2 linked regions of the Methylovirgula sp. 4M-Z18 genome follow. The main gene of each other region encodes a partner of the protein of the gene in region 2 in a complex. Links are inferred from orthologs where the notes say so. Each region holds a gene or a part of one and is shown on either strand. Other genes may lie near its edges.

Region 1 (2,967 bases), 500 kb from region 2 along the record:
CTCGCACGTGATTTGTAAATCTGATGCCGGAACGGCTCGAAAACAAATGGACTCGGTAAGGCTTTCGTAGTAGAACAAAAAGTGAATATTAGGCCTGACGAACTCGGACCCCAACTTTAAAAAGATAACTGCTCAACCATTTTTGGGAACGAACTGATAGGGTAAATAGCCAAGCTACATCAAATAGATAAATATGTTCTACTGGCAAGTTTGATCTTTGCGAAGACAATATGATGCCATCGCTAGTAGCGGCATTTGGTTTAGCTGATGCGGCGCGAGACGATGTTCTATAGCAAAAACCTCCGGCAGCATCAGACGATACCATGTGAACCAATTTTTGGAACGAACTGACAGAGATATTTCATCATTAAATTCAAATAGTTGAAATTCAAAATCGCGAAATCGAGGCAGGAGTGGGAAGCGTCAGCCGCATGGATGGAACGGCCGTTCGCGTCAGCAACGGCGTGGGCGACCCGAGCCTGAATTTGCCGCGAAATTTACCGCCGCAAGCTCCATTTTTTTGCTGCATCTCCTTCGCCACATTGCTATAGAGCGCCACCCGGAACGGTGAGGCGCGTCTTCTTGCGTCAGGCGGACGCGGGCGTGGCGGAATTGGTAGACGCACTGGGTTTAGGTTCCAGCGGCGAAAGCTGTGGGGGTTCGAGTCCCTCCGCCCGCACCAGACTGACCGCGACCAGCCCATCCTCTGGACCAGATTGCAAAAAGGCACGGGATCGCCCGGCCTCGGCCGCCTTCATCGGGCGCCGTCAACCAATGGAAAAGGCAAACCAATGCAAGTGACCGAAACCCTCTCGCAAGGCTTGAAGCGCGAATTCAAAGTCGTGCTGCCGGCGAGCGACCTCGCTGCGCGCTTCGAGCGCGAATTGTCCGATCTCAAGGGCAAGGTTCAGCTCAAGGGCTTCCGTCCCGGCAAAGTGCCGACCGAACATTTGAAGCGCGTGTATGGCCGCAGCGTCATGGGCGACGTGGTGCAGAACGCGGTGAACGAGGCGAACCGCAAGATCGTCGAGGACAATGGTCTGCGCCTCGCCATGGAGCCGAAAATCGAATTCCCCACGGATCAGGCCGAGGTCGAGCGGGCGCTCGAAGCCAAGGGCGATCTTGCCTATCAGGTCGCGCTCGAAGTGCTGCCGCAATTCGATGCCGGCAAGTTTGACGACGTCGAATTGGAGCGCCCGGTCGCCGAGGTGACCGAGGAGGAAGTCAATAAGGCCGTCGACCGGATGGCCGAACGCAACCGCACCTATAGCGCCAAGGACGGCGCGGCCGAGAAGGGCGACAAGGTCAAGATCGATTTCGTCGGCAAGATCAACGACGAAGCCTTCGAAGGGGGTGACGGCAAGGACATCGATGTTGTGATCGGGTCCGAGACCTTCATTCCGGGCTTCGAAGACCAGTTGCTTGGCATCAGCGCCGGCGACGAGCGCCTCGTGACCGTGACCTTCCCCGAAAACTACATGGCGCTGCATCTTGCCGGCAAGGAAGCCAAGTTCGACGTGACGGCCAAGGGCATCGAGACCCCGGGCGCGGTGACGCTCGACGAGGAATTCGCCAAGGGCTTCGGCTTCGACACGATCGACGCGCTCAAGGACGCCGTGAAGAAGAACATCGGCGACGAATATGCCAAGCTGTCGCGCAGCAAGCTGAAGCGCTCGCTCCTCGACGCGCTGGACAAGCGCTACACGTTCGAATTGCCGCAGAGCCTGGTCGATCAGGAATTCGCCGGCATCTGGCAGCAGGTCGAGGCCGAGCAGAAGGCTTCGGGCAAGACCTTCGCCGATGAGAACACCACCGAGGAAAAGGCGCGCGAAGACTACCGCCGCATCGCCGAACGCCGCGTGCGCCTTGGCCTGGTCCTCGCCGAAGTCGGCGAAAAGGCCGCTGTGAAAGTGCCGGACGAGGACGTGACTCGCGCCCTGATCGAGCGCGCGCGCCAATATCCGGGCCAGGAAAAGCAGGTCTGGGACTTCTACAGCAAGAACCCGGAGCGCCTTGCCGAGCTGCGTGCGCCGCTGTTCGAGGAGAAGGTGGTCGACCACATCATCTCGCTCGCCAAAGTGACCGATAAAACAGTCAGTAAGGACGAGTTGTTCAAGTTCTCCGACGAGGAGGAGGCGGCTTAACGCCGCCTCACCGGTGCGCTTTCGAAGGCCGATCCCGGCAGCGGGACCGGCCTTTTTGATGACATGACCGGAGGCGGCAAGGCCGATGGCGGCGGTGCGTTCTGTCTACCTGTCCCATCCCGGCGCTCCCCCGTCTTTTGCCGCTTTATCGCCCCTTAACATTCTGCGGGGGATGACTACATACGACCTCTAATGCCTTAATGGGGCTAGTCGATTCTTGAGAGCCTAGGACAGACCATGATCCGCGACCGCGATCCCATCGAGATTTACAACAATTACCTGATCCCACAGGTGATCGAAAATACCAGCCGCGGCGAGCGCGGGTTCGACATTTACTCGCGTCTTTTGCGTGAGCGCATCATCTTCCTGACCGGCCCCGTGGAAGATAACATGGCGTCGGTCATCGTGGCACAATTGCTCTTTCTGGAAGCGGAAAACCCCAAGAAAGAGATTTCCATGTACATCAACTCGCCGGGCGGGGTGGTGACGGCCGGCCTGTCGATCTACGACACGATGCAGTTCATCCGACCGAAGATCTCGACCCTCTGCCTCGGCCAGGCGGCGTCCATGGGCTCGCTGCTGTTGTGCGCCGGTGACGCTGGCATGCGCTATGCGCTGCCGAATGCCCGAGTGATGGTGCATCAGCCGTCCGGCGGCTTCCAGGGCCAGGCATCGGACATCGTTCGGCACGCCGAAGACATTATGAAGGTAAAAAAACGCTTGAATGAGATCTATGTGAAGCACACCGGTCGTGATTATGACACGATTGAGCGCACATTGGACCGTGATCACTTCATGTCCGCCGAAGAGGCGAAGGACTTCG
Region 2 (5,563 bases):
GCGCCGGTGATCATGTTCTTCACATAGTCGGCGTGGCCGGGGCAATCGACGTGCGCATAGTGGCGCGCCTTGGTCTCGTACTCGACGTGCGCGGTCGAGATCGTGATGCCGCGGGCCTTTTCTTCCGGCGCAGCGTCGATCTGATCGTATGCCTTGAACGTCGCACCGCCGGTCTCAGCGAGAACCTTGGTGATTGCAGCCGTCAGCGAGGTCTTGCCATGGTCGACGTGACCGATGGTGCCGATGTTGCAATGCGGTTTGTTGCGTTCGAACTTTTCCTTAGCCATGGAAGGGCTCCTCTTACAATCTTTCCTTTAAAAGGAACGTTTGTTGGTTTTTGACGAAATACGCTTAAGTTTTAAGCGTATTTCGCCTGAATCTTTTCAGCCTCGTTGCGCGGCACTTCAGCGTAGTGATCGAACACCATCGAGTAGCTTGCGCGACCCTGCGAGAACGACCGCAATGTGTTGACGTAACCGAACATGTTGGCAAGCGGCACCATCGCGTTGACGATGACGGCATTGCCGCGCATGTCCTGGCCCTGGATCTGGCCACGCCGCGAGTTCAAGTCGCCGATGACTGAACCCGTATAGTCTTCCGGTGTCACCACCTCGACCTTCATGATCGGCTCGAGCAGAACCGAATTGCCTTCACGCAGCGCTTCGCGCAGAGCAGCACGCGAAGCGATTTCGAAGGCGAGCGCCGACGAGTCCACTTCGTGATATGCACCGTCGATCAGCGAGACCTTCACGTCGACGACCGGGAAGCCAGCAAGAACGCCCGCGCCGAGAACCGACTCGAGACCCTTGACCACGCCAGGGATGTATTCCTTCGGAACAGCACCACCGACGATCTTCGACTCGAACTCGAAGCCCTTAGCGGTCTCGTTCGGCTCGACAATGAACTTGACCCGCGCGAACTGGCCGGTACCACCGGTCTGCTTCTTGTGGGTGTAGTCTTTTTCAACGCGCTTCGTGATCTTCTCGCGATAGGCAACCTGCGGCGCGCCGACATTCACTTCCACGCGATGGGTACGCTTCAGAATGTCGACCTTGATGTCGAGATGCAGTTCGCCCATGCCCTTGATGATCGTCTGGCCCGATTCTTGATCGGTCGAGACGCGGAACGACGGATCTTCGGCAGCCAGCTTGATAAGCGCTTCGGCCATCTTTTCCTGGTCGCCCTTGGTCTTCGGCTCGACGGCCATTTCGATCACGGGCTCGGGGAATTCCATCTTCTCGAGGACGACGGCCTTGTTCGGATCGCACAGCGTATCGCCGGTGCGCGCTTCCTTCATGCCGACCAGCGCCACGATGTCGCCCGCATAGGCTTCCGCGATTTCCTCACGGTCGTTGGCGTGCATGAGAACCATGCGGCCGACGCGATCGGTCTTCTCGCGGGTCGAGTTGAGGAGCTGCATGCCCTTCTCAAGCCGGCCCGAATAGATACGTGCGAAGGTCAGGACGCCGTATTTGTCGTCCATGATCTTGAACGCCAGCAGCGACAGCGGCTCGTCATCCGACGGCTTGCGCTCGGTTTCTTCGCCGGTCTTGTAGTCGAGGCCCTTGATCGCGCCGCGATCGATCGGCGACGGCAGGTAATCGACAACGGCGTCGAGCAGCGGCTGCACGCCCTTGTTCTTGAAGGCCGAACCGCACAGAACGGGGTAGAACGCGCCGACCAGAACGGCCTTGCGGATCAGCCTGCGCAGCGTGTCCTCGTCCGGCTCCTGGCCATCGAGGTAGGCCGTCATCGCATCGTCGTCGAGTTCGACGGCGGCCTCGATGAGAGCCGTGCGATATTCCACGGCCTTCTCTTTCAGGTCAGCCGGAATTTCGATGTCCTCGAACTTCGCGCCGAGCGATTCTTCAGCCCAGACGACGCCCTTCATACGAACGAGGTCGACGATGCCCTTGTAATTGTTTTCCGCGCCGATCGGGAGCTGGATCGCGATGGGACGCGCGCCGAGACGCACCTTGATGTCGTCGATGCAGCGGTAGAAGTCGGCGCCGATCTTGTCCATCTTGTTACAGAAGACAATACGCGGAACTTTGTACTTGTCGCCCTGGCGCCAAACGGTTTCGGTCTGGGGCTCGACACCCTGGTTGGAATCGAGCACGCACACCGCACCGTCGAGCACGCGCAAGGAGCGCTCGACTTCGATGGTGAAGTCGACGTGGCCGGGGGTGTCGATGATGTTCAAGCGGTGCTTCTTGCCGTCGCGACCTTCCCAGAAGGCGGTCGTCGCAGCCGAGGTGATGGTGATGCCACGCTCCTGCTCCTGCTCCATGAAGTCCATGGTCGCAGCGCCGTCGTGCACTTCGCCGATCTTGTGGCTCTTGCCGGTATAGTAAAGGATGCGCTCGGTCGTCGTGGTCTTGCCAGCGTCGATATGCGCCATGATACCGAAATTTCGGTAGTCCTTCAGAGGATATTGGCGGGCCATATGAAAGTTCCTTGGCGAAAAAGCTGCTGATTACCAGCGGTAATGGGCGAAGGCGCGGTTGGCTTCGGCCATGCGATGCGTGTCTTCACGCTTCTTCACGGCATTGCCACGATTGTTGGCTGCGTCCATCAGCTCAGCCGAGAGACGGTCCACCATGGTCTTGTCATTCCGGCCGCGAGCAGCGGTGATGATCCAGCGGATCGCGAGAGCCTGACGGCGCTCCTGGCGAACTTCCACCGGGACCTGATAGGTCGCACCGCCGACGCGGCGCGAACGCACTTCGATCGCCGGCGCGACATTCTCAAGGGCCGTGCGGAACACCACGATCGGATCTTGCTTCACTTTGGCTTCGATCACATCGAAGGCGCCATAGACGATCGATTCGGCGACCGACTTCTTGCCATCGTACATGATCGAATTCATGAACTTCGTGACGATGATGTCATGAAATTTCGGATCCGGGATAATCTCGCGCTTTTCAGCGCTATGACGACGCGACATTCTTCGCTCCTACAAATCTTACTTCGGACGCTTCGCGCCGTACTTCGAACGGCGCTGCTTACGGTCCTTGACGCCCTGCGTATCGAGCACGCCACGCAGGATGTGATAACGAACGCCGGGAAGATCCTTCACGCGGCCGCCGCGGATCATGACCACGGAGTGCTCCTGAAGGTTGTGGCCCTCACCCGGGATATAGCCGATCACCTCGAACCCGTTGGTGAGGCGCACCTTCGCAACCTTACGAAGTGCCGAGTTCGGCTTCTTCGGGGTCGTGGTATAAACGCGCGTGCACACGCCACGCTTCTGCGGGCAGGCGCCCAGATGGCGGGACTTTTCCCGGTAGGTCTTCTGTTGCCGCGGCTTGCGGATCAACTGGCTAATTGTCGGCATCGTTCGCCCTTCGTCACACGAAATTCAAAACAAACATTCGAGGGTCGGACCCTCACCGCCTTCCATGCCGGCAAGGCCCGCACGCAAAGCGAATTGCGCCATCAGCCCATTTCTGGACTTCCAGCGCGAAAACCGCAGAGGACCTTGAAGATTTTCATCTCAAGATCTTGCCTCATAGCGAACCCGATAGGGTTCTTTAGTGACTTTTTACGTCGCAGATTGAGGCCGACAGCGTTTAGGTTTCTTGCGTCCCAAGCGAGTCACTCGGGAAAAGTGAAACCTACTGCCTATCGAAAGTGGGCGGAAACTAGTCGGGCGCCGCCCATTCGTCAAGTCCTTTTGCAGCGCAAAAAGGCCTGAAATGACTCAAAATCTGCCCAAAAAGGTGGCGATCCGGCTTTTGGCTTGCAGCGATGCGATGGAATAGCGGGTCAAAGCCCCGGTGTCACGCAAGATCGAGTCGCAATGCGATTCTATTTTCGTAAGCAGGCGCCCGCGAGCGAAATGCAAGACTGTCATTCCGCGTTGGCGTTCGGCGGACGGGATTTTGGTGCTACAGGAGAAAGAGCAGCCCTTTTAAAGATGCCGATGCGAAATCCGACCTCTTCCTATCGCTGGACCATCCTGGCCGTCGCCACCCTCACCCAGGCGAGCGCCAGCTTCCTCGTCCAGGGGTTTGGCGCGCTGGCCGGCTATATTAAAGCCGACCTCGGCCTCAGCGGCTTCGAGATCGGGCTTCTGATGTCGTCAGCCTCGGTGGCGCCCATTTTTGGCCTGTTGGTGGTCGGCGAGCTGCTCGACCGATTCAACGAGCGCTGGATCGTCGGGGTAGGATCGCTGGTGATCGCACTTGCCTCGGGATTGGCCTCGCTCGCCGGCGGCTATGTCGGCCTGCTTTTCTGCCTCATCCTGCTGGGGGCCGGCTACAGCACCGCCCAGCCCGGCGGCGCGAAATCGATTGCGGTCTGGTTCGAGCGGGCCCAACGCGGCTTTGCCATGGGGATCCGCCAAGCCGGGCTGCCGCTCGGAGGCGCCCTCTCGGTCGCGAGCCTGCCGGTGATTGCAGCCCGCTGGGGCTGGCACAGCGCCTTTTTCGCCAGCACCTGCGTCGCCTTGTTCGGCGGCGTGCTGTTCCTGGTCTTCTATCGGGCGCCGGATCATGCGGAGAACTTCCGCGCGGTGGCCGCGGCGCCCGGGGGGCCGCGGCCACCGCGCATGGAGCTTCTGCGCCATCCCAGCACCCGCAATATCGCCTGGGCCGGCATCACGATGGTGTCGGCGCAATTTGCGATCACCTTGTTCCTGCCGCTCTATCTGACCGAGCGCTACCATATGGCCCTGCCCGACGGTGCCCTGGTCCTACTCGTCACGCAAGTCGCCGGCGTCATTGGCCGGATTGTATTGGCGGCCTGGAGCGATCGCGCCAAATCGGGACGATTCTTTCCGGTGTTCTGCTGCCTCGCCGCGACCACCGCGGGTCTTCTCGCCCTGCTGGTGCCGGTCGCAGGCTCGCTTTTGTATCTCGTGCCGGTCGCCGCTTGGGTCGGCTTTTTCGGCATCGGCTGGTACGGGCCGTGGGTGGCTTATCTTGCCGAGGCCGCACCGCCCGACCGGGTCGGCTTCGCACTCGGATTGGCGCTGGCCGCCAATCAGATCACCATCTGTCTTTCCCCTGCCCTGCTCGGCCTCCTCCATGACCTCTTCGGCAGCTACACGGCCGATTGGATCGTTCTCGCCGTCATACTGCTCGCGGCGACGCTGATGACGCGGAAACCAGCTCCGAACACAGTCGCCCTAGCCTCCCGCGCCAATTCCTTGTAAACAGCGCCGCCCGTCCCATTCGGAGACCGGCGCGAGGGAGATGCCGTGACGGGAGAAACGCGACGCCCATTCACCGTGCCCGATCTGCAGGTTTATAAGGCCCGCGGCCAGCGCATCGTCGCGACCACCGCCTATGATTCCTGCACTGCGCAGCTCGCTGCGCCGCTCGTCGACGTGCTGCTGGTCGGCGACAGTGTCGGCAATGTTTGTCTTGGCATGGATGGCACCAATGCGGTGAGCATGGCGATGATGAACCATCATCTCGACGCCGTGGTGCGCGTCAAGACCGATGCGCTAGTCGTCGCCGACATGCCTTATCTCAGCTACCACATCAACGATGACGAGGCCGTGCGCAATGCCGGCAATTTCATTCAGCGCGGCGCGGCGGCCATCAAGCTCGAGGGC

The links. The genes of interacting proteins can lie anywhere in the genome.
Region 1: the proteins of rpsG (region 2) and tig are in contact, whole or in part, in a crystal structure (PDB 3GTY), measured with the Thermotoga maritima proteins. The link is inferred for Methylovirgula sp. 4M-Z18 from one-to-one orthologs. Residues at the interface, in WP_004081843.1 of Thermotoga maritima: Lys34, Lys52, Lys55, Glu59, Arg62, Gln63, Glu66, Asn67, Lys69, Val71, Arg95, Ala109, Lys110, Lys111, Gly112, Arg113, Pro114, Glu117, Glu121, Ile124, Ala125, Tyr127, Asn128, Asn129, Thr130, Gly131, Lys135, Asp139, Arg142, Met143; in WP_004081061.1 of Thermotoga maritima: Glu122, Val124, Val129, Leu130, Tyr133, Glu188, Gly259, Ile262, Tyr263, Glu266, Ser270, Glu273, Gln274, Glu277, Arg308, Gln311, Ile312, Ser315, Tyr316, Glu325, Arg329, Arg336, Leu363, Phe366, Trp367, Arg373, Leu377, Arg381, Leu384, Glu387.

The regions. Positions count from the first base shown.
Region 1 is NZ_CP149574.1:2,038,026-2,040,992, forward strand. It holds tig (trigger factor), read left to right. Parts: upstream 1-791; coding sequence 792-2,144; downstream 2,145-2,967. Other genes in the region: V9T28_RS09445 (ATP-dependent Clp protease proteolytic subunit), read left to right, coding at 2,382-2,967. UniProt on the Bacillus subtilis protein: Involved in protein export. Acts as a chaperone by maintaining the newly synthesized protein in an open conformation. Functions as a peptidyl-prolyl cis-trans isomerase.
Region 2 is NZ_CP149574.1:2,535,823-2,541,385, forward strand. The notes cover bases 1,213-4,083. They hold rpsG (30S ribosomal protein S7), read right to left. Parts: upstream 2,948-4,083; coding sequence 2,477-2,947; downstream 1,213-2,476. Other genes in these bases: fusA (elongation factor G), read right to left, coding at 1,213-2,446; rpsL (30S ribosomal protein S12), read right to left, coding at 2,966-3,337; V9T28_RS11800 (MFS transporter), read left to right, coding at 3,926-4,083. Outside these bases: tuf (elongation factor Tu), read right to left, coding at 1-287; more of fusA, read right to left, coding at 359-1,212; more of V9T28_RS11800, read left to right, coding at 4,084-5,158; panB (3-methyl-2-oxobutanoate hydroxymethyltransferase), read left to right, coding at 5,204-5,563.